3 regions of the Pseudomonas sp. PVC-3-1 genome follow, and region 1 is predicted to be linked to each of the others. Evidence: riboswitches for the same ligand, from Rfam matches in the RefSeq annotation. Region 1 holds a riboswitch; each other region holds the start of a gene.
The links. A riboswitch is a leader RNA that binds a small molecule or an ion and turns the genes downstream of it on or off. The one in region 1 is predicted to bind cobalamin.
Positions count from the first base shown of each region.

Region 1 (7,436 bases):
GCGTGGCGCGACCACGGCGGCCAGCGACGCTTCGGCCAGGCCGGCCTGTGCCAGGCCCTGGCGGATGCGCTCGGGCAGTTGCGAGTCCACCAGCGTGACGTGGGCGAGGACGATGCGCGGATGGATGCGCAGCTCGTTCTGCGCGATGCCCTCGGCGCGGGCATCGATACGCAGGGTATGCGCGGCGTCGTCAGCCAGCGGCAGGTCCAGCTCGTCCAGCCAGGGCGCATCGCCCTCGATGCGCAGAGTATCGCCGCCCAGCAGGTCGGAGACGAAGCGCTTGCCCTGTTCGATGTCCGCCAGCGCATAGCCCGGCGGCGGGTCGAGCAGGCAGGCGCCGAAACGCAACTCGCCGCTGGTGGTGATGGCGGGCGCCACATCCAGCGCGGCGCCCATCTCGCGGGCCATGCGGTTCACCCCGCCGAGTCCGCCGAGTAGCGGCACCACGGCGCTGCCGTCTTCGGCCACGGCCAGCACCGGCGGCTCCGCGCCCTTCTCGCTGAGCAGGGGTGCGAGGGTGCGGATGACGATGCCGGCGGCGCACAGGGCGATAATCGAGGTGTCGTCGCGGTAGAGCTGGCGCAGGGTATCGCCGAAATTAGCGTAGGACTCATCGGCGCCTTCGACGCGGTCTTTCAGACCCAATACGCGTGCCTGTGGATAAACGTCCTGCAGGCGTCGCGCGGTGGCCAGCGCGCCCTGGCCGAGGATGACAATGGCAGGGCGCATCAGCCGTTCCACCGCTGGCCGGGAATGACGATCATCGAGAAGTACGGCGAAGCCATCGGGTCGACGTCGTCCAACGCCACGATGCGCTGCTCGCGCATGGTGGCGCGTTCGACGTAGTGGGCGCTGCCGTCACGGCCCAGCTCGCGGAGCACGCGGCGGACCTTGTCGAAGTTGCGGCCGAGCTTCATCACCACTGCCGCATCGGCGTCGGCCAGGCGGCGCTTGAGTTCGTCTTCCGGCAGCACGCCGGAGAGTACCGACAGGCTCTGGTTGCGATACACCAGCGGCACGCCGAGCACCGCTGCGCTGCCGAGCATTGAGCAGACGCCGGGTACGACTTCGGTGTCATACCGCTGCGAAAGACGGTCGTGCAGGTACATGTAGGAGCCGTAGAAGAACGGGTCGCCCTCGCAGATCACTGCCACGTCGCGACCGGCGTCCAGGTGCATCGCCACCTGCTCGGCAGCGGTGTCATAGAAGTCGCTGATCACGCCTTCGTAGGTCAGCGGCGGCTCCAGTTTCTCGGTGGTCACCGGGTAGACCAGCGGCAGGCGTTGCTGCTCATCGAGCAGGTGCTGCTCGATGATGGCGAAGGCATTGCCGCCCTGGCCTGCGTGGTGCTTGGCCTTGGCCACGAAGTAGCCGATCACCGGGGAGGCGCGCAGCAGGCGCAGGGCCTTGAGGGTCAGCAGTTCCGGGTCGCCCGGGCCGACGCCCAGGCCGATGAGGCGGCCGGTCATCACTCCACCTCCGTGGCCAGGGCGTTCACCGCCGCAGCGGCCATCGCGCTGCCGCCACGGCGTCCGCGCACGATTACGTAGGGCACGCCACGGCTGTCGGCGGCGAGGGCGTCCTTGGATTCCATGGCGCCGACGAAGCCCACCGGGAAGCCAAGGATCAGCGCCGGTTTCGGTGCGCCGGCATCGAGCATTTCCAGCAGGTAGAAGAGGGCAGTCGGCGCATTGCCGATCACCACCACGCTGCCTTCCAGGTGTTCGCGCCAGTGCTCCAGCGCCACCGCCGAGCGGGTGTTGCCCAGCTCGCGGGCGAGCTCCGGGACGTCCGGATCATTGAGGGTGCAGATCACCTCGTTGTGTGCCGGCAGGCGTGCGCGGGTGATGCCCTCGGCGACCATCCGCGCATCGCAGAGAATCGGCGCGCCAGCGGCCAGGGCCGCACGGCCGATGGCCCCGGCGCCGGCGGAGAAACGCAGGTCCTGCACGACGTCGACCATGCCGCAGGCGTGGATCACCCGCACGGCGAGCTTTTCCAGGTCGGCGGGGATGCCGGTGAGATCGGCCTCGGCGCGAATGGTGGCGAAGGATTGGCGGTAGATCGCCTGGCCGTCGCGGATGTAATCAAGCATCGGTGGAAACTCCGGGTGCGGCGAGCAGGTCGCCCGCGGCATCGAGGGGAAGGTTGCGCGCCAGCGGCTGGCCAAAGCCGGCCACGCCGTCGGCGCGACGGAACAGGTCATAGCGGCCGTCGGCGACGGCCAGCAGGGTGTAGGGGGCGACGTGGGCGGCGGCGCAGGAGCGCGGGCAGCCGCACAGGTGCACGCCGGCCGGCGGTGCGTGACGCAGGCGCTCGGCCAGGCGCAGGGCGTCGGCCTTGGTGTCGGCCAGCCCGCGCGCGCAACCGCTGGAGCCGCTGCACGCGACGAGGCGCGAGAGCGGTTGACCGGCATCGATCACCAGGCCGAGGTTGGCCAGCGCGGCGAGTACGACGGGAGCGTCGGTCAGGGATACATCGGGGAGGATCAGGCTTTGCCACGGCGTCAGACGCAGTTGTCCGGCGCTGAATCGCTCGGCGAGATCGGCAAGGCCGAACAGTAGGGTGCTGTCGAGGCGTCCGAGGATGAATCCCGCACCGACCATGGCGCGGTCCGGCTGGCGCTGCGGCTGAATCCCGAGATGGCCGAAAGCCCGCGGTGCAGGACGTCGCCAGTTATCCACAGCCGGCCCGAGGTGCAACTGGAAGGGCAGGCGTTGCTGCAGGCGCTCCAGCAGCACTTCATCGCGGAGCATCTCGCGCAGGTGGCGCATGCGCGTCTGGCCGTCGCCGGCAAGATCGAGGAACAGGTGCAGCAGGCTTTCCACCAGCAGCGGTACCTGCTCGGCTGTCACGGCGGCGAGGGCTGGGGCAACCGTTTCGTGCTGCGGCGGACAACCGGCCAGGCCGAAGGCGAACAGCGGCGTCGCGTCGCCGGACATGGCCGACAGCCAGAGATCGTTGGGATGCTCCAGCATCGCCAGCGCTTCGCCGCCGTCCAGCTGGATGCCGAACTTGGGCGACAGGCCGTGGAAGCGCGGTGTGCGCTCCAGCAGATCGAGCAGTTGGCCGGCCAGGGGAGCTGCATCGAAAGTCGTGGCGGCGTCGAGGCCCAGCGCCGGGCTGACCAGCAGGTTGCGCACATCGTCCGCCGCCAGTTCGCGCGGGCCGAGACCGGCGGCGAGCAGTTCCCTGCTCAGCGCCTGTTCGGTGCCGGTGCGTATGCCGCGAATCTGCAGGTTGGCGCGATTGGTCGCTTCCAGCACGCCATCGGCATGGCGCTCGGCGGCCAGGGCGATGGCTCGCGCGGCGCTGGCGTCGAGTTGCCCACAGGGCAGCTTGATGCGGCAGATGCCGCCATCGCGGGAGGCCACGATGCGCAGCAGGCCGGGGCAGGCATGCGGACGGACGGGCGGAGCTGAGAATTCGGGCACTGAGGTCACCAGGGCTGGGTCGCGGTGACCTGCGAATCCCCCATAGGGGACTTCACGACACCGATACACCCCGCTCGATGTCTGCACGCGCGACTGGTTTCGTCGGCAGGTCTCCTGGCTGGCAGGTCCTCATCCAGCGCGGCCTTCCCGGTTGCCCAGTGGCCTGATCGACCGCATGAAAATGCGCTTCATGCTGTCGGATTGCGCGGACTCGCTGCTTACAGTTGCGGGGGCAGCCACGGTTCAACCGTGTTCCCTCTTCGGCTCTCGGATGCTTCGCTGTTCAATTGCGAAGCGTCCTACGAGCACCGACGAAGCGGGTATTATGCCTGCTTTGCCCGAAGGCAGGAAAAGCCTGCCCGTCGGATCGATCGTCGCACCTTCGAGGAAATTTCATGACGCCCTGGCTGACCATCGTTGGCATCGGCGAGGACGGTTATGCCGGCCTCGGCAAGGCCGCGCGCCGCGCCCTGCTCGCCGCCAGCGAAGTGATCGGCGCGCCACGCCAGCTGGAGCTGCTGCCGCATTGTCTGCGCGCTCATCGCCAGGCCTGGCCGAGCCCGTTCAGCCTGGAACCGGTGATGCGCCGGCGCGGTGAGCCGACCTGCGTGCTGGCCAGCGGTGACCCGATGTGGTTCGGCGTCGGCGCTAGCCTGGCCCGTCAGATTCCGTCCGAGGAAATGCTCGTGCTTTCCGCGCCGTCCTCTGCCTCCCTCGCAGCGGCGCGCCTGGGCTGGGCGTTGCAGGATTGCGCGCTGCTGTCGCTGGTGGCACGCCCATTGGCCGCACTCAACGCGCAGATCCACGACGGCGCCAGGCTGCTGATCCTCAGTAACGACGGCAGCAGCCCGGCGGCGATCGCCGCATTGCTGCGCGAACGAGGATTCGGCGCGAGTCGCCTCAGCGTGCTGGAACACCTGGGCGGTGAGGCGGAGCGGCGTATCGACGGGCTTGCCAGCGACTGGTCGCAGAGCGAGATGGCTGCACTGAACCTGGTGGCTGTGCAGTGCGTAGCCGGCGTCGACGCGGTTCGTCTGCCCCTGACCATCGGCCTGCCGGACGACGCCTACCGCCATGACGGCCAACTGACCAAGCGCGACGTCCGCGCCGTGACCCTGGCACGGTTGGCACCGAAGCCCGGCGAGCTCCTCTGGGATGTCGGCGCCGGCTGCGGCTCCATTGGCATCGAGTGGATGCGCGCACATCCGAGCTGTCGCACGCTGGCCATCGAAGCCAACGACGGGCGCCAGGAACATATCCGTTTCAACCGCGACGCCCTCGGTGTGCCGGCGCTGCAACTGGTCTGCGGCGCTGCGCCGGAGGCATTGCAGGGACTGGAGCGCCCGGATGCGATCTTCATCGGCGGTGGTGTAACCCTGCCCGGTGTCTTCGAGCAGTGCTGGGAGCAACTCAAGCCTGGCGGCCGACTAGTGGCCAACGCCGTCACCCTGCAGAGCGAGTCCATGCTGCTGAGCTGGCGCGCCCGCCTTGGCGGCGAGCTGACTCGCCTGTCGGTGTCCCAGGCCCAGCCGCTCGGCGGTTTCGATACCTGGCGCGCGGCGTTGCCGATCACCTTGCTGGAAGTGCACAAGCCCCAGGCTGAATGACCATGCGTGACGAGACGCCCGAAGAACCTCGCCCGCTGCGCAGCGGCTACACCACGGGCAGTTGCGCCACCGCCACCAGCCTGGCGGCGGCGCGCCTGCTACTGACCGGTGAAGCGCTGGACGCCGCACAGATCAGCCTGCCCAAAGAGCGCAGCGCGACCCTGCGCCTGGAGTTCTGCCGCCTCACGGTTGGCGGCGCCGAAGCCGGTACGCTGAAGGATGCCGGCGACGACCCGGACGTGACCCACGGTGCGCTGGTCTTTGCGCGCGTCGCCTTGAGCAATGAGCCGGGCGTGCGTTTTTACGCTGGAGAAGGCGTCGGCACCGTCACCAAGCCGGGGCTGGTGCTCGCGGTGGGCGAGCCGGCAATCAATCCCGTTCCACGGCAGATGATGCAGGGTAACCTCGCTGCGCTGGCGGCCGAGTGCGGCTATGCCGGTGGCTTCGACGTCACCATCCATATCGAGGGCGGCGCCGAGCTGGCGCTCAAGACCATGAACCCGCGCCTGGGCATTCTCGGCGGCCTGTCGATCCTCGGCACTACCGGCATCGTCCGGCCGTTCTCCTGCTCGGCCTATATCGCGTCGATCCAGCAGGGCATCGACGTCGCCCGCGCCAACGGTTTCCGCCATCTCGCCGCCTGCACCGGCAACGCCAGCGAGGACGCCATGCGCCGTCGCTACGGTTTCGACGACACCGCGCTGATCGAGATGGGTGACTTCGCCGGTGCAGCGCTCAAGCACCTGCGCAAGGTGCCGGTGGAGCGTTTCAGCGTCTGCGGCGGCTTCGGCAAGATCAGCAAGCTCGCCGCCGGCCACATGGATTTGCACAGTCGTCACTCCAGCATCGACCTGCCGCAGCTCGCCGAGTGGGCGGCGGACATCGGCGCCTCGGCGGACCTGCAGCAACGCATGCGCGACGCCAACACCAGCCAGCAGGCGCTGGCGCTCTGTCGCGCCGAGGGCATCGCTCTGGGTGACGCCGTCTGCGCCCGCGCACTGGCCTTCGCCCGGCGCATCGTGCCCGCCGAAGTACAACTGGAAGTCTTCGCCATCGACCGCCAGGGCAACCTGGTGGGCGAAGCGCTGGAGGTTCGATGAAGCGAGTCCTGCTACTGGGCGGTATCGGCGAAGCGCTGGCTATCGCGCGGCGCCTGGGGCCGCAGCATCTCTACAGCCTCGCCGGCCTGGGCAAGGTGCCGGACGATCTGGCCTGCGAGGTGCGCGTCGGTGGTTACGGCGGCGCCGAAGGCCTTGCGGACTACATCCGCGAACGCGGTTTCGACCTGTTGCTCGACGCGACCCATCCCTACGCCGCGCAGATCAGCGCCAACGCCGCCCGCGCTGCGCAACTGGCCGGCGTGCCGTGCTGGGCGCTGCGCCGCCCCGGCTGGGAGGCGGGCGAGGGCGACGATTGGCGGCAGGTCGCCGATTGGGGGGCGCTGATCGAGGCACTGAAGGCGTTTCACCGTCCGCTGTTCACTCTGGGCCGCGAGCCGCTGGAGCACCTGGACGAGATTCCCGCCCACCAGCACTGGACCGTGCGCTGCCTGCAAAGCCTGCCTGGCAACGCGCGTGCCGAGGTGCTCGGCGCGCGCGGGCCGTTCACCCTGGAGGGCGAGCGCGAGCTATTTACCCGCCTGGGCACCGACGTGCTGGTCAGCAAGAACAGTGGTAGCCAGGCCACCGAGCCAAAGCTGCAAATCGCCCGCGAGTGTGGTGTGCCGGTGCTGATCCTGGCGCGGCCGGCGCTGCCGAAAGTGGACCGGGAGTTCGACAGCGTCGAGTCGCTGTGGGCTGCCTTGGCGGGCCGACTTTTATAGGAGCGAGCTTGCTCGCAAACCCATCGGCCTACTCCGAGCCGTCAGCGCTTATGCCACTGAGCTACGACAAAGGCTCTGTGGGGCGACCTGTTCCGGGGAGTTCACAGCTTCGTAGTGGTTCGCGAGCAAGCTCGCTCCTACGGGGCTGTAACGTCTCTTCTCCGCCAACGCACCTGGCTCTATGCTGGGCCCCGGTTATCACAGGGAGTGACACCATGCTGCGAATCCTCGGCCGCGCTTCATCGATCAACGTGCGCAAGGTGCTCTGGACCTGCGCCGAACTGAACCTGTCCTACGAACGGGAAGACTGGGGCACGGGTTTCCGTTCGACTGCCTCGGCGGAATTCATTGCACTCAACCCCAACGCCATGGTGCCGGTGCTCGTCGACGGCGACTTCGTGCTCTGGGAGTCCAATGCCATCTGCAGCTACCTCGCCACGCAGTATCCGCTCGATGAACTGCTGCCCACCTCGGTGCGCGAGCGCGCGCTGGTGGAGCAGTGGATGGGCTGGCAGGCCACCGAACTGAACAGCGCCTGGCGCTACGTGTTCATGGCCAGGGTGCGCAACAGTC
Region 1 covers NZ_CM172023.1:266,983-274,418, reverse strand. The annotation lists gene cobJ (precorrin-3B C(17)-methyltransferase) at 1-729, opposite strand, end outside; gene AC2T4A_RS01325 (precorrin-2 C(20)-methyltransferase) at 729-1,469, opposite strand; gene AC2T4A_RS01320 (precorrin-8X methylmutase) at 1,469-2,095, opposite strand; gene cobG (precorrin-3B synthase) at 2,088-3,443, opposite strand; cobalamin riboswitch at 3,522-3,762, opposite strand; gene cbiE (precorrin-6y C5,15-methyltransferase (decarboxylating) subunit CbiE) at 3,830-5,041, shown strand; gene AC2T4A_RS01305 (cobalt-precorrin-5B (C(1))-methyltransferase) at 5,044-6,141, shown strand; gene AC2T4A_RS01300 (cobalt-precorrin-6A reductase) at 6,138-6,863, shown strand; gene AC2T4A_RS01295 (glutathione S-transferase family protein) at 7,079-7,436, shown strand, end outside.

Region 2 (7,436 bases), 1.1 Mb from region 1:
CTCGATACCTTCGCGCAGGGCGGCGACTTCGCGCTTGCGCTGCGAGCGATCCTCCCCCATGCGCCAGGTGCCCTGGCCGATGGCGGGAACGGCGGTGCCGTCGGCGAATACTACGGTGTTCATCTCGTGCTCCTTCTTGCGCGGGTAATGGGGACACGGGGCCGGCCGCCCGAAACCGGGCGACGGGCACTCAGGGTAGCGCAGAAGCAGGAGCCGGGCTGTGGATCAGCGATTGGTCTGCAGGTTCCGACGCGCGGCGTGGCGCTCGATGGCCAGGTCGATCAGGCGGCTGACCAGCTCGCTGTAGGTCATCCCGGCAGCCTGCCAGAGCTTGGGGTACATGCTGATGCGGGTGAAACCGGGCAGCGAGTTGAGCTCGTTGACCAGCACCTCGCCACTGTCGGTGAGGAACACGTCGACCCGTGCCAGGCCGGAACACTCCAGAGCCAGGAAGGCATCCACGGCGAGCTGACGGATACGCTCGCTGGCCTCGGCCGGGATATCCGCCGGCACCACGACCTTGGCCGCGTCTTCGTCGATGTACTTGCTGTCGTAGGAGTAGAAGCCGCTGCCCACCACGATCTCGCCACAACCGCTGGCAATCGGTTGTTCGTTACCCAGCACCGCGCACTCGATCTCGCGGCCCTTCACGGCGGACTCCACCAGCACCTTGTCGTCGAAGGCCAGTGCCAGGCGCACGGCTTCGTCGTAGGCAGCCTCGTCCTCGACCTTGCTGACGCCCACCGAGGAGCCCATGTTCGCCGGCTTGATGAACAGGGGCAGGCCGAGCTTGCGCTGCGCCTCGGCAAATGGCGTGCGCCCGGCGCTGGTGCGGGTCAGGGTGACGAAAGGCGTGATGGCGATGCCAGCATCACGCAGCAGGCGTTTGCTCACGTCCTTGTCCATGCAGATGGCCGAGCCCAGCACGTCGGAGCCGACGAAGGGGATGTCGGCCATGCGCAGCAGGCCCTGCAGGCAACCGTCCTCGCCCTGGGTGCCGTGGACAATGGGGAAGATTACGTCGACATGGTCGAGCAACTGGCGGCTGCCGGTTTCCACCAACTGCTGCTCGGCCTTGCCGGGCACCACCGCCAGTTCGCGGTTGGAGCGGTTGAGGGCGATCAGCGCGGGGTTTTCCTGGTTGAGCAGGTAGTCGGAGGCATCGTTGAGGTGCCAGCGGCCTTCCTTGTCGATACCGATCAGCACCGGCTCGAAGCGCTCGCGGTCCAGTGCGTCGACGATGTTCTTCGCCGATTGCAGGGACACCTCGTGCTCCGCCGAACGCCCACCGAAAATCACCCCAACGCGCAACTTGCCCATGACAACCTCCGAATGATCGATGGGCGCTTTCTAACACGCGCTCCAGCGCTTGGGTAGGAACAGTGGACGACGAACAGACCGGACGTCCCCGCTCAAAACCGGCTCAGCGCCTGCGCCAGTTCTCGAGCGGCCTGGCCACTGTGCACGCCGGGGAACAGGTGGGTAAAAGGCAGCGCCACGAAGCGCCCTTCGCGCACGGCACGCAGGCGTGAGAGGACCGGGTCGGCGCGCAACGCTCGCCTCTTCTGCTCGGCCGTGGACCACAGCGCGTCAGCCAGCAGGATCACATCCGGGTCGCGCGCCAGCAGTTGTTCTGTGTTGGCGGTAAAGCCGCCCAGATCGACATCCTCGAACAGGTTGTGCGCGCCGGCAGCGTGCAGCAACTGGGTGACCACGCCGCGCCGGCCCTGGCTCTCCAGGCCATTGCTGGCACTGTCGAGGTAGAAGACTTCCAGCGGCGCGCTCCCGACGAAGTGGCGGCGCGCGTTGGCCAGCTCGGCGCGTTGCTGGCGAATCAGTTCCTGCGCTCGCTCCTGCTCATCCATCAGATTGCCCAGCGTTTTCAGATCCAGTTCGATACCCGCGAACAGATCGTCCTGCCGCGCAGCGCAACCGGCATCCAGCAGGTAGCTGGCGACGCCATGACCGGCCAGTTCCTCGCGGGACAGGTTGCCCAGCCGGAAGGCCGAGGCAAAGCCGGCCACTACCAGGTCCGGACGCTGCGCGTAGACCGCTTCCGCCGATGGATACTGGCGGGATAGAAGCGGCACGCCGCGATAACTTTCCTTCGTCAGGTCGAGATCGTCATCGATGTAGGCCACGCCAATCAGCCGCGTCCCCGCGCCGAGCGCCAGCAGCAGGTCAGCGGCATGCTGGTTGAGGGCGAGGATACGCTGCGGTGGGTGATCGATGTGCCAGTCCTGCGCGCAGTTGCGGTAGTCCTGGGCAGTGGCCGTCGACATGCCCAGCATCGCCGCCAGCCCGAGCACCAATGCCAATGTGTAGGAGCGAGCTTGCTCGCGAGCCAAACCGGGCACCGATGGCATCAAGCGCTTCGCGAGCAAGCTCGCTCCTACAAAGAGCCATGCCGGCCTCATGCTTCGTCATCCACGCGCAAATCCGCCACCGGCGCGCCATCAAGCAGGTGTTCCTGCACCACCCGACACACCTGCTCGTCACTGTGCAGGCCATACCAGACGCGCTCGGGATAGACCGTCAGCACCGGCCCGCGATTGCAGGGAAATTGGCAACCGGTACGGGTCAGCAAGGCACCCTCGCCGTTCTCGTAGAGATCGAGACGGATCAGCTCGCGGCGCAAGGTCTTCCACAGCGGCAGCGCACCGCGCCGCACGCAGCGCGGCCCGGTACAGAGGAACAGGTGATGCCGGTGCGGCGGCGGCGCGGACCAGTCCGGCTGTGACGGCACCTCGCCGATGCCCTGGCAATCCAACTGCTGCGCTGGATCGTCAATCGCCGCCAGTACCGCCGTCGCATCCAGCCCGCGCCGGCCAAGCGCCGATGCGGTGATCCTGGGCGGCGGCGCCTGGGGATAGCCTGCCGACAGCACGGCCAGCTCGGCACGCAACCAGTCCAGGTAGGCACCGTCAGCGCTCGGCTCCAGGTCCACCAGCAACAGCTGACGATTCTCGGCGAACAGCTCGCGCATCCGCCTCCAGAGCGAATCGAAACCCTCGCCGGTGTCGATGATCTCGACACCGGCAAGACGCGCCGATACCGCGCGCTGCAGGTGCTCGCCCTGGACGCCGGCCAATGGGCCGACCAGCAGGATGGCCTTCATCAGAAGCTGAAGGTGTAACGAAGTTCGGCGGTGCGTGGGCGGCCGAGGTTGTCCACCTGACGCATGCCGTTACTGGTGCGGCCGGTGGCGTAGTCGCGGTCCAGCAGGTTCTCCAGCAGCAGGCTCAGGCGGTGTGCGCGGGCCACATCGAGGTAGCGGTAAGCGTCGCCGTCGAGCACGCTGTAATGGCCGTAGTCGTCGTCCTGGGCGCTGACGATTGAGCCTACGTAGCGCGTGGCGAGGCCGGCGCCCCAGAAGTTGTCGTCGTAGCCGGCACGCACGCGGGCGAAGAAGTGCGGGATGTTGTTGACCGTCACGCCGTCACGGCTGTCCACCAGGTTGCGCGTGGCGTCGGCCGAGACCTGCCAGTGCCGGCCAAACTGCCACTGGCCGTTGGCTTCCACGCCGCGTACCTCGATCTCACCGTTGCCGTTCACCCACTGGTCGCCGGCGAGAGTGATGAGGTCGGTGATCTCGCGGCGGAACAGGGTGACGCTGCCGCTCCACGGCTGGTCGAACAGCTCGCCGGTGTAATCCAGGCCCAACTCGGCGTTGCGGCTGCGCTCGGGCTTGAGGTCACGGTTACCGACTTCATCGCCCGGTTCGTTGACGAACAACTGCTCGGCGGTGGGCAGCTTGAAGGCGGTGCCGAACTGGCCGCGCAGCTTGAGCTGCTGGGTCAGGTCGTAGAGCGAGGTGAGCATCCATACCGTGGCGCCCTCGCCGCCGGAGATTTCCTCGCGGCGCACGCCCAGGCTCGGGTGCCAGTCGGGCAGCGCCTCGATGTTCGGCCGCAGCTGGGCATACAGCGCGTGGGACTCGGCCTTGTCGTTGTCGATGATCAGCACGTCGTCCTGGCCCTTGTACCACTGGTTGTCGCTGCCGAAGACCAGCTCGTGGCCGCCGGCCAACCTGGCCTTGCCCTCAAGCTGCGCGCCCCAGTCGGTAAAGCCCCAGTAGTCGTTGTGATTGAGCACCTGGGTGCCGCCGCCCTGCAGGTTGTAGACGCGGTCGTAGCGGGTGTCCCAGTCATTGATATGGGTCTTGGCGAACCAGCTGAAGTCGTCGCTGACGCTCTGCTGGAAGGTCGCCGTGGCGATCTGCTGGATACGGTTGTTGCTGGTGTGGTGGTTGGATGTCGGGCGGGCGAAGTCCAGTTCGGCGTCGGCGTACTGGTAGAACAGCTCCAACCGCGAGGCCTCGCCGATGGCCTGGATGGCCTTGGCGCCGAACACGTTGACGTCATAGGAGCGGCGCTTGTCGCTGACCGTGCTGGTCATGTCCTGGTCGCGGTAAGGCTGGTAGCCGTCGGAGCGGTTGTGGCTGACGTAGGCCATCAGGCCGAGATCGCCCAGGCCGTTCTGCACGATTCGCTCCGCGCGGGCATCACCGCTGCGACCCTTGAACGTATCCAGGCCGAGGTTCACCTCACCGGCCGCCTCGCGCGAACGCGCACTGCGGGTGACGATGTTGATCACCCCGCTCACCGCCTGGGTGCCGAACAACAGGCCCTGGCCGCCCTTGAGCACTTCGATGCGCTCCACGGCGGTGGTCGGCAGGGTGTCGATGTAGATGCCGCCGTAGAGGCGGTTGTTCAGGCGCACGCCGTCCAGCAGGATCAGCGTGTCGTCGTTGCGCCCGCCCAGCAGCGAGTAGGTCCCGTAGTCGAACGGGCCGTTCTTCGGCGCAACGAACAGGCCGGGTACGTACATCTGCAGCACGCGGGTGATGTCGGCGCTGGGGCCGGCACGCTCGATCTGCTGGCGGTCGATGACCTCCAGCTTGCTGCCGTAGCGCGCCATGTCGGCCACGGTGGTGGACTCCACCGAAGGCGCGCTGACGATCTCGTCGGCCAGGTCGAGTGGCGCCGCAACGAGCTGCGAGCTGAGGGCACAGAGGGAGAGAACGGGAGTCCAGCGCGGGGCGCGCCGGTTCAGGAACGAAGAATGTTGCAAGGTGATCGCCTCGAAATAGAAATTTCGCAGGCGGCGCAGCGACACCCGGAACGAGCGCGCCCCGGGAACCGGCTCACGCCCGCCCACCGCGGGTTTGCCAAACAGGTTCCAGGCCGGTCTCCGGGCTTGCGAGGGTCGTGGGGCATCCGCCTTCCCATGCTTGCGCACAGTGGCCTAGTGGATGCTCCGCTCGCTTACCGTTGCGGGGGCAGCGCCGGACTGATCGCACGAAGGCGACGCACCGGCTTCCCGTTTCACCCCACGCACGGCGGCGGGGGGCACCTGAAACGGGGCGCATATCAACATTGCGGGTGGGAAAGCGTCAAGCACGGGGGTTGGGCAGGATGTTGCGAACGTCGCCGTCAGTGCCACGGATCGTAGGTGCCGAAGCTCCAGATATGCCCTTCCGGATCACGGCAGGTGAAGCCCTGGCCGCCGTAGTCCTCGTCCTTGATGTCGATGACGATCTGCGCGCCGCCGTTCACCGCCGCGCGATACAGCACCTCGGCGTCCCTGACCACCACGTAGATGCTCTGGGTGCAACCGCCGATCTCGTCGGGCTGGCGCATCAGCCGGCCGTACTCGTTGTCGTGCAGCGAGCCGAGCATCACCAGCCCACTGCCGTCGGCCAGCGCCAGCTGCGCATGGGCGATGCCGCCATGGTCATCGGCGACCACCAGTTGGCGCTGGAAACCGAAGGTGGCGCACAGCCAGTCGATGGCCTGCGGCGCATCGCGGTAGCGCAGGCAGGGAATCACGCTGGGGCGAACGGCGGGCAAGGGCTGCGACATGGCAATCTCCGGCAAGAAACGGGTGCAATGTTCTGAGCATAGTCGCCGGTTTTTCGCTCCTCAGCGCTGCGCGGCGACCAGCAGCAACATCGGCCGCTCACGCTCTTGCGCCAATGCCGGGTTGGCCAGCACCTGTTCTGCACTCGGCCCCCAGTCCTCGACGTGGCGCAGCGTCAGCCCCGCGCCGATCATGGCATTGAGGATGCTGCCAAGGGTGCGGTGATGCTTGAGCACACTCTTGGCCAGCCAGTCGGTGCGGCGCTCGCCTTCGTCCTGGTAATGGTCCACCGGCCAGCAGCGGCGGCCGTCTTTTTCGACGATCCAGCCGGGATTGCGCGACGCCATGTAGATCGGGTGCTCGATGGAGAACACCAGGCTGCCGCCAGGGCGCAACGCGTCGTGCACGTTGCGGAAGAAATGCGGCAGATCCTCGAGGTAATGCAGGGTCAGCGAGCTGTAGGCCAGATCGAAGGCCGCGGTGGGCAGCTCAAGCTGCTCGAGGTCGGCGCGGAAGTAGCTCACTTGCGCCGCCTCGGTCGTCTCCCGTGCGCGGTCGAGCATCTTCTGTGACACGTCCAGCCCGCTCACCGTGCGCGCGCCCTGCTCCGCCGCATATCGGCAGAACCAGCCGTAGCCGCAGCCAAGGTCGACCACATCGAGCCCCTCCAGCGGCGGCAGCAACGCGCGCAGCGAGGCCCACTCCGGCGCGCCGTCCAGGCCGTGCTGCGAGCGCGGCAGCTGGGCGTAGCCGGCGAAGAATTCGGGGTTGTCGTAGATGTTCTGCGCCATGGGATGGCACCTCCTTTCTGACGGACCAAGGTCCGATTGTCTGCACCAAGGACGGGGGTGGCAACCCGATGAAGTCAATGCCTGGGCGATCGAAGCGCAAGTTCCTGCAAGACCGCTTGCCGGGGCGGCCTTAGTGTCAGCCCAATCAAAAAAGGAGAATCAACCGTGACCCAACGCCAACCGATCAACCTGCAGAACAAGCTCGCGCTTATCCACGAAACCTGGCAGCCGCGAGTGATTGCCGAGATGAACGACTACCAGTTCAAGGTGGTGAAGCTGCACGGCGATTTCGTCTGGCACAGCCACGCCGACACCGACGAGACCTTCATCGTGCTCGACGGCGAACTGCGCATCGACTTCCGCGACGGGCCGCTGACTCTGCGAGCCGGGGAGCTGTACGTCGTACCGCGCGGTGTCGAGCACAAGCCCTACGCCGAGCACGAAGTACAGGTGATGCTGATCGAACCGCGCGGCGTGCCGAACACCGGCGATGCGGGCGGTGAGCGCACGGCGGAGAATGATCGCTGGGTGTGACCGTCGATCACCTGCCTTGGCGGCCGCCGATCAGTGGCCGCGCCCGCTTCGCTGGGTGCTGCTATGCCTGTCGGAAGAACGCCGCTCCCAGCCGGAGACTGTCACGCCTGGGATACACAGGCGCGGCTCTGGCGGCGTCGCCGGTTCGGGTCCGCGTCCATCGAAGCCCGGAGTCGGGCCGGAGGTGCGACATGCTTTATCTGGTGAACTGGACCATCCCCATCGAAAACCGCGACAGGATCATCCAGC
Region 2 covers NZ_CM172023.1:5,739,313-5,746,748, forward strand. The annotation lists gene AC2T4A_RS26395 (aldo/keto reductase) at 1-123, opposite strand, end outside; gene ddlA (D-alanine--D-alanine ligase) at 226-1,320, opposite strand; gene AC2T4A_RS26405 (ABC transporter substrate-binding protein) at 1,413-2,291, opposite strand; gene AC2T4A_RS26410 ((2Fe-2S) ferredoxin domain-containing protein) at 2,414-3,118, opposite strand; gene AC2T4A_RS26415 (TonB-dependent receptor plug domain-containing protein) at 3,118-5,073, opposite strand; cobalamin riboswitch at 5,168-5,374, opposite strand; gene AC2T4A_RS26420 (VOC family protein) at 5,436-5,864, opposite strand; gene AC2T4A_RS26425 (class I SAM-dependent methyltransferase) at 5,925-6,653, opposite strand; gene AC2T4A_RS26430 (cupin domain-containing protein) at 6,819-7,187, shown strand; gene AC2T4A_RS26435 (DUF3303 domain-containing protein) at 7,379-7,436, shown strand, end outside.
Region 2: another riboswitch for cobalamin. It lies ahead of AC2T4A_RS26415 (TonB-dependent receptor plug domain-containing protein); the one in region 1 lies ahead of cobG (precorrin-3B synthase).

Region 3 (7,436 bases), 1.6 Mb from region 1:
AAGGCGCCGAACTGCCGGTCCAGGTCCAGGCTCAGGGTGCGGCGCGCGCGGTAAGGCAGAGTGTGGCCGCTGTCGCGGTCGCGCGGGTCGATCAGACTCAGGCCGAGCGCGGCCTGCCAGCCCAGCACCTCGCGGGCGACGCTGGCTTCGAAGCCATCGATGCGCGCCTTGTTGATGTTCTCCGGCTGGTTGCTGGTGCTGTCCCAGGCGATCAGGTCGTCGATCTCGGTGCGGTACAGCGAGGCTTCCAGGTGCGTGCCTTCGATGTCCCCGCGCCATTGCAGTTCGTAGGTTTTCGAGGTCTCGGCCTTCAGGTCCGGGTTGCTCGCGCCGGGGTAGTAGAGGTCGCTGAAGGTCGGCGCGCGGAAGCCTTCGCCGTAGCTGGCAATCCAGGTCTGGCTTTCGCCCACCGGCAGGCTGAAGGCGGCGTTCCAGCTGTTCTGGCTGCCGTAGGCCTGGTTGTTGTCGTGGCGGATGCCCAGTTCGGTGCCGAAGCTGTCGCCCTTGAAGCTGTGCTGGGCAAAGAAGGCGCGGTTGCTGCGCTGGTCCTCTGCAAAGGCGGTGGTGCCATCGACCTTGTCTTCGTACCAGTCGGCGCCCAGGGCCAACTGGTTGGCTTCGTCCAGTTGCAGGCGGTTGATCCAGCTCGCCGAGTGGCGGGTGGTTTCCAGCGTGCCGTTGTTCCAGCTGTCGGCGGCGCCCACAGCCTTGTTGCGGTCGTAGCTGCGGCCCAGCTCCAGGCGGCTGTTCCACATCTTGGTGATCTGGCCGTCGAGGTAGGCGCTGTAGCTGCTGACGCGGAATTCGTCCTGCGGCGTACCGGGCTCGAAGTTGTAGGCGTCGTCGTATTCGTTCTTGCCGCGCTGGTCGTTGAGGTTCAGCCCGGCCTTCCAGTCATCGCTGAAGCGATGGTCCAGGTTCAGGTGCACGGCCTTGTTGCGCTGGGCGTCGTGGTCGTTGTCGGCGCCGACGTTGTCGCTGGTGCGGTCCCAGCCCTGGCTCTCGTCGAGGCTGCCACCGAGGTTGTAGCGGGTCTGCTCGTTGCCGCCGGAGAGGCTCAGGCTGCGCTCGAAGGTGCCGTGGCTGCCGGCGGCCAGGCGCACTTCCGGGTGCAGGCCGGCTTCGCCGCGGCGGGTGAAGATCTGGATGACCCCGCCGATGGCGTCGGCGCCATACAGCGCCGAGCGCGGGCCGCGGGTCACTTCGACGCGCTCGATGCTGTCGATGCTCAGGTAGTCCAGGCGGGCGATGCCGCTGCTGGCCGAGGCGACGCGCTGGCCGTCCACCAGCACCAGGGTCTGCGCGGTGCTGGTACCGCGCACGGAGTAGGACACCACGCCGCCGGAGCTGCCCATCTGTACGCCAGGCACGCGGGCGAGCAGGGCGGGCACGCTGCGCACCTGCAGGCGTTCGATGTCGGCGCGGGTGAACACGCTGTTGGCCGAGGTGGCTTCGGCGCGCGGCTGGGCCTGGCGGGCGGAGGTGATCACCTGGTCGGAGAGCGTGTAGATGTCGCCAGCGGCGAAGGCCATGCCGGGCAGCAGGCTGGTGGCCAGGGCGAGTCGGGTCAGTTTCATGGAACGTCCTCAAAAGCGGTCGGATGACTTTCGAGGAGGGCGTGGCAAGGGCGGCAGGCCGCACTTGACGGTGCGGCCCTCCGCAACACCTGTCGGGGCGTGTCGAGGGCGGTCTCCGGGCTGCCGACGTCACATCGCCGCCTTCCCACAAGAGCAGTGGCCATGGCGATGCTGCGAGTCGAACCGGCCCTGATCTGCTGCGCGTCGGCATAACTGCGTTGAAAGCAGAAGCGGAAGGCTCATTTGCTGTAGCAAACTCCGCTTCCACTTCTGCTTTCGCCTTGTTCTGCTCTAGCTCGCGAGATCAGGATCCGGTTCGGGAACGTGTCGGTTACCGTTGCGGGGGCAGCGCAGGTCTTTCACCTGCTTCCCGTTACCTCGAACGAAAACCGGCGCACCTTAGAGGGTGCGCCGGTGACTGGCAATACTCAGTGCGAGGGATGCGCTCAGCGGTTGCCGAGCGCTTCCAGCCGTGCCTTCACCGAGGCTTCGATGCCGGCGGCGTCCAGCCCGCACTCCGCGAGCATCTGTGCCGGTTTGGCGTGCTCGACATAGTAGTCCGGCAGGCCCAGGTGCAGGATTGGCTGCTGGAGGTTCTCGCGGGCGAGGAATTCGCTGACGGCGGCGCCGGCGCCACCCATCACCGAGTTTTCCTCGACGGTCACCAGCAGCTCGTGGCTGGCGGCCAGCTGGCGTACCAGCTCTTCGTCCAGCGGCTTGACGAAGCGCATGTCGGCGACGGTTGCGTCGAACTGCTCGGCCACTTTCAGCGCTTCGGCCAGTTGCACGCCGAACACCAGGAAGGCGACCTTGCCAGCCTTGCCTTCACGGCGCACCACGCCCTTGCCGATTTCCACCGGGGCCAGTTCGGCTTCGATGCTGGCGTTCGGGCCGGTACCGCGCGGGTAGCGCACCGCCGCCGGGCCTTCGAAGTGATGGCCGGTGGTGAGCAGCTTGCGCAATTCGTTCTCGTCGCTGGGGGTCATCACCAGCATGCCGGGGATGCAGCGCAGGTAGGAGAGGTCGAAGCTGCCGGCGTGGGTCGGGCCGTCTTCGCCGACCAGACCGGCGCGGTCGATGGCGAACAGCACATCGAGGTTCTGCACCGCGACGTCGTGGATCAGTTGGTCGTAGCCGCGCTGCAGGAAGGTGGAGTAGATCGCCACCACCGGTTTGGCGCCATCGCAGGCCATGCCGGCCGCCAGGGTCACGGCGTGCTGCTCGGCGATGGCGACGTCGAAGTAGCGGTCCGGGAACCTGTCGGCGAAGGCGACCAGGTCGGAGCCTTCCTTCATTGCCGGGGTGATGCCGACCAGGCGCGGGTCTTGCGCGGCCATGTCGCATAGCCACTGGCCAAATACGCTGGAGTACTTCGGCCCGCCGGTCTTCTTCGGCACGGCGTGGGCGGGGGCGCCTTCGGGTTCGAGCTTGGTGATGGCGTGGTAGCCGATCGGGTCGATCTCGGCCGGGCCGAAGCCCTTGCCCTTCTTGGTCACCACGTGGAGGAACTGCGGGCCCTTGAGGTCACGCATGTTGCGCAGGGTGGCGATCAGGGTGGGCAGGTCGTGGCCGTCGATGGGGCCGATGTAGTTCCAGCCCAGCTCCTCGAACAGGGTGCCGGGGACCAGCATGCCCTTGGCGTATTCCTCGGTGCGGCGGGCGATCTCCCAGGCGCCGGGCAGGCGCGAGAGCACCTTCTTGCTGCCTTCGCGCATGCTGCTGTAGGTGCGGCTGGAGAGGATCTTGGCCAGGTAGTTGGACAGGCCGCCGACGTTGTTGGAGATCGACATGTCGTTGTCGTTGAGGATCACCAGCATGTCGGCCTTTACTTCCGACGCGTGGTTGAGCGCCTCGAAGGCCATGCCGGCGGTCAGCGCGCCGTCTCCGATCACTGCCACCGACTTGCGACTGGAGCCCTGCATGCGCGCGGCGATGGCCATGCCGAGGGCCGCGCTGATGGAGGTGCTGGAGTGGCCGACGCCGAAGGTGTCGTACTCGCTCTCCGAGCGGCGCGGGAAGGCGGCCAGGCCGTCCTTCTGGCGCAGGCTGCCCATGCGTTCGCGGCGGCCGGTGAGGATCTTGTGCGGGTAGGCCTGGTGGCCGACGTCCCACACCAGACGGTCGTCCGGGGTGTCGAAGACGTAGTGCAGGGCCACCGTCAGTTCGATGACGCCCAGGCCTGCGCCGAAGTGGCCGCCGGTCTGGCCGACGCTGTACAGCAGGTACTGGCGCAGTTCGTCAGCGAGGGTCAGCAGCTCCGTCTCGCCCAGCCGACGCAGCTCGACCGGCGTGCTGGCGCGGTCGAGCAGGGGCGTGGCAGGGCGCGCGCGGGGAATCTCGTGAAACGTCGTGGGCATCAGGCTGATCGTTATGAGAAGGCAAAGATGCGGAAGTTTACCCGAAGCTCAGGATTGGCCCAAGCAACGTGGGGCCAATCCTTCGGACGACCGGATAGTCGGAAATGGTGCGGCAGGCTGTGCCGAAATCGTCGTCGCTGCCGACGATTGCACGCAAGCGGGCCTTGGCGCGAGCATCCACTGTAGACACGATCACCGACCGGCGGCGGATTGCCGCAGTCTTTTGTAGCAACCGAGGAGGATGGCGTGACCCGACTGAGCCTGGAAGAACTGCGCGAACTGTCCGAAGCGATCCTGCGTCGCCACGGTTTCAGCGAGCCCCACGTGCAGGGCGTGACCGAGACGGTGCTGGCCGGCGAGCGTGATGGCTGTACCTCCCACGGGGTGTGGCGGTTGCTTGGCTGCATCCACACGGCGCGCGCCGGCAAGGTTTCGCTCGATGCCGTGCCGGAGCTGTCGGAACCGGCCCCGGCGCTGGTGCGGGTGGACGCCAAGGGCGGTTTCTCGCAGTGCGCGTTCGATCTCGGGCTGCCGAAACTGGTGGAGAAGGCTCGCAGCCAGGGCATCGCCGCGATGGCGGTCAACCATTGCGTACACTTTTCCGCGCTGTGGGTGGAGATCGAGCGGATCGTCGCCCATGGCCTGGTAGCCCTGGCCGTTACGCCGGCCCAGGCCTATGTGGCGCCGGCCGGCGGGACGCGGCCATTGTTCGGCACCAACCCCATCGCTTTCGGCTGGCCGCGTGTGGGCCAGAACCCCTACGTCTTCGACTTTGCCACCACGGTGGTGGCGCGCGGGGAAATCCAGTTGCACGAGCGCGAGGGCAAGGCGATCCCGCTGGGCTGGGGCATCGATGCGCAGGGCAATCCCAGTACGGATGCGAGCGCCGTGCTCGACGGCGCCATGCTGACCTTCGGCGGGCACAAGGGCTCGGCGCTGGCGACCATGGTCGAGCTGATCGCCGGGCCGTTGATCGGCGACCTGACCAGTGCCGAATCCACGGTGTTCGATGAGGGCACGAAATCCTCGCCCCATCACGGCGAGTTGCTGATCGCCATCGACCCGGCGCGCTTCCTCGGTGCGGAGGCTGCGCAGCATCTGGCGCGGGCCGAGACCTTGTTCGAGTCCATCGTCGACATGGGCGCGCGTTTGCCATCGCAGCGGCGTTTCGCGGCGCGCGAACGCAGTGTGAGCGAGGGCGTGGAGATCAGCGATTCGCTGTATGCCGATTTGCGCAGGCTGCTCGCATAGCGAGCCGCCCATGTAGGAGCGAGCTTGCTCGCGAACAGCTTGGCTCCGCTGCTGGGGCGGTTCGCGAGCAAGCTCGCTCCTACGAAAAGCACCGCATAAAAAAGCCCCGGCGCAAGGCCGGGGCTGAGCATCGGCGCGGGACTGGCCGACAGTTCACTCCCGCGCCGACGAACCCTTCAGCGAGTCACCGCGTTGCGCGTCGTCTCGCCATCCACCAGCCGCGCGATACCCAGCGGGTTGGCGTCCTTCAGCGCTTCGGGCAGTAGCGCATCCGGGTAGTTCTGGTAGCACACCGGGCGCAGGAAGCGGTCGATGGCCAGGCTACCGACGGACGTGCCACGCGCGTCGGAGGTCGCCGGATAGGGGCCGCCGTGAACCATGGCGTCGCAGACTTCCACGCCGGTCGGATAGCCGTTGATCAGCAGGCGACCGGCCTTGCGCTCCAGCACCGGCACCAGGGCGGCGAAGCGTGCGAGGTCGTCCGGTTCGGCGATCAGTGTGGCGGTGAGCTGGCCGTGCAGGCCGTCCAGCGCGCGGCGCAGTTCGGCTTCATCGGCCACTTCGACGACGATGGTGGTCGGACCGAAGACTTCTTCCTGCAGCAGTTCCTCGCCTTCCAGCAGCAGGCTGGCGTTGGCCTGCAACAGTTGCGGGAACGCCTGCGCGCCTTCCTGCGGCTGCCCGGCGAGATGACGCAGGCCGGGGTGGGTGAGCAGCCTGGCGATGCCCTTCTCGTAGCTTTTCAGGGTGCCGGCGTTGAGCATGGTCTGCGCCGGGCGCTGGCCGATCTCGGCGATCAGGTTGGCGGTGAACAGGCTGAAGGCCGGCGAAGCGATACCGATTACAAGGCCGGGGTTGGTGCAGAACTGGCCGCAACCCATGACCACGGAATCGACCAGCTCGCGGGCGACTTTCTCACCGCGTGCTTGCAGTGCGGCGGGCAGGACCAGAACCGGGTTGATGCTGCTCATCTCGGCGAAAACCGGGATCGGCTGCGGGCGCGCCGCCGCCAGGTCGCACAGTGCTCGACCGCCCTTGAGCGAGCCGGTGAAGCCGACCGCCTGGATCGCCGGGTGCTTGACCAGCGGCTCACCGACGCCGGCGCCGTAGATCATGTTGAACACGCCGGCCGGCATGCCGGTGGATTCGGCCGCGCGGACGATCGCTTCGCCGACGAGTTCGGCAGTCGCCATGTGGCCGCTATGGGCTTTCACCACGACGGGGCATCCGGCGGCGAGGGCGGCGGCGGTGTCGCCGCCGGCGGTGGAGAAGGCCAGCGGGAAGTTGCTGGCGCCGAACACGGCCACTGGGCCGACGCCGGTGCGGTACTGGCGCAGGTCCGGGCGTGGCAGTGGTTGGCGCTCGGGCAGCGCGCGGTCGATGCGCGCACCGAGGAAGTCGCCGAGCCGCAGTACCTTGGCGAACAGTCGCATCTGGTTCGCGGTGCGGCCGCGTTCGCCCTGGATACGGGCGGCGGGCAGCGCGGTCTCGCGGCAGACGGTGGCGATGAAGTCGTCGCCGAGGGCTTCGAGTTCGCTGGCGATGGCGTCGAGGAATTGCGCGCGGCGTTCCGGCGACAGCGCGTTATAGGCCGGGAAGGCGGCTTCGGCGGCGCGGGCGGCGGCGTCGACTTCGGCTTCGGTGGCCTGGAGGAATTCGCGGGGCAGGGCTTCGCCGGTGCTGGCGTCAAGGCTCTGCAGGCGGGTGGTGCCGGCGCCGACGCGCTGGCCGGCGATGAAGTTCTGAGCGGTCATGGGTGGGCTCTCTGGTGCTGGATTTCGGTGCGGCGAAGAGCCCCTCTCCCCAGCCCTCTCCCTGAAGGGAGAGGGAGTGTCCGAGTGGCTCGGGTAGCGGTGCTCTTCTGATGCCTGGGTTGCAGGCAGAGCACGTTGTTTTTCTTCACGCCGAACCAGTCCCCCTCTCCCTTCGGAGCGAGGCGCGTAGCTAGGGTTAGGGAGAGAGAATCGAGCATGCGAGTGAACGAGGGAGTTCCGGTCCGCACGGACGACCTCTCTTTCCTCTGGTCGCCACTCAGAGTCCGACGTCAGGCAGCTTCGGCCGATTCGCCAGCGCCTTGGCCATGATCGTCTCCACGTGCTCGCGATCCGCGCCTTGCAGCGCCAGGCGCGGCGGGCGGGTGAGGGCGGTGCCGCGGCCGGCGATCTCTTCGCACAGCTTGATGCACTGCACCAGGTCCGGACGGGCGTCGAGGTGGAGGATCGGCATCAGCCATTCGTAGATCGGCATGGCT
Region 3 covers NZ_CM172023.1:1,858,640-1,866,075, forward strand. The annotation lists gene AC2T4A_RS08590 (TonB-dependent receptor domain-containing protein) at 1-1,577, opposite strand, end outside; cobalamin riboswitch at 1,668-1,986, opposite strand; gene dxs (1-deoxy-D-xylulose-5-phosphate synthase) at 2,024-3,934, opposite strand; gene AC2T4A_RS08600 (Ldh family oxidoreductase) at 4,181-5,185, shown strand; gene AC2T4A_RS08605 (aldehyde dehydrogenase (NADP(+))) at 5,362-6,939, opposite strand; gene AC2T4A_RS08610 (dihydrodipicolinate synthase family protein) at 7,217-7,436, opposite strand, start outside.
Region 3: another riboswitch for cobalamin. It lies ahead of AC2T4A_RS08590 (TonB-dependent receptor domain-containing protein); the one in region 1 lies ahead of cobG (precorrin-3B synthase).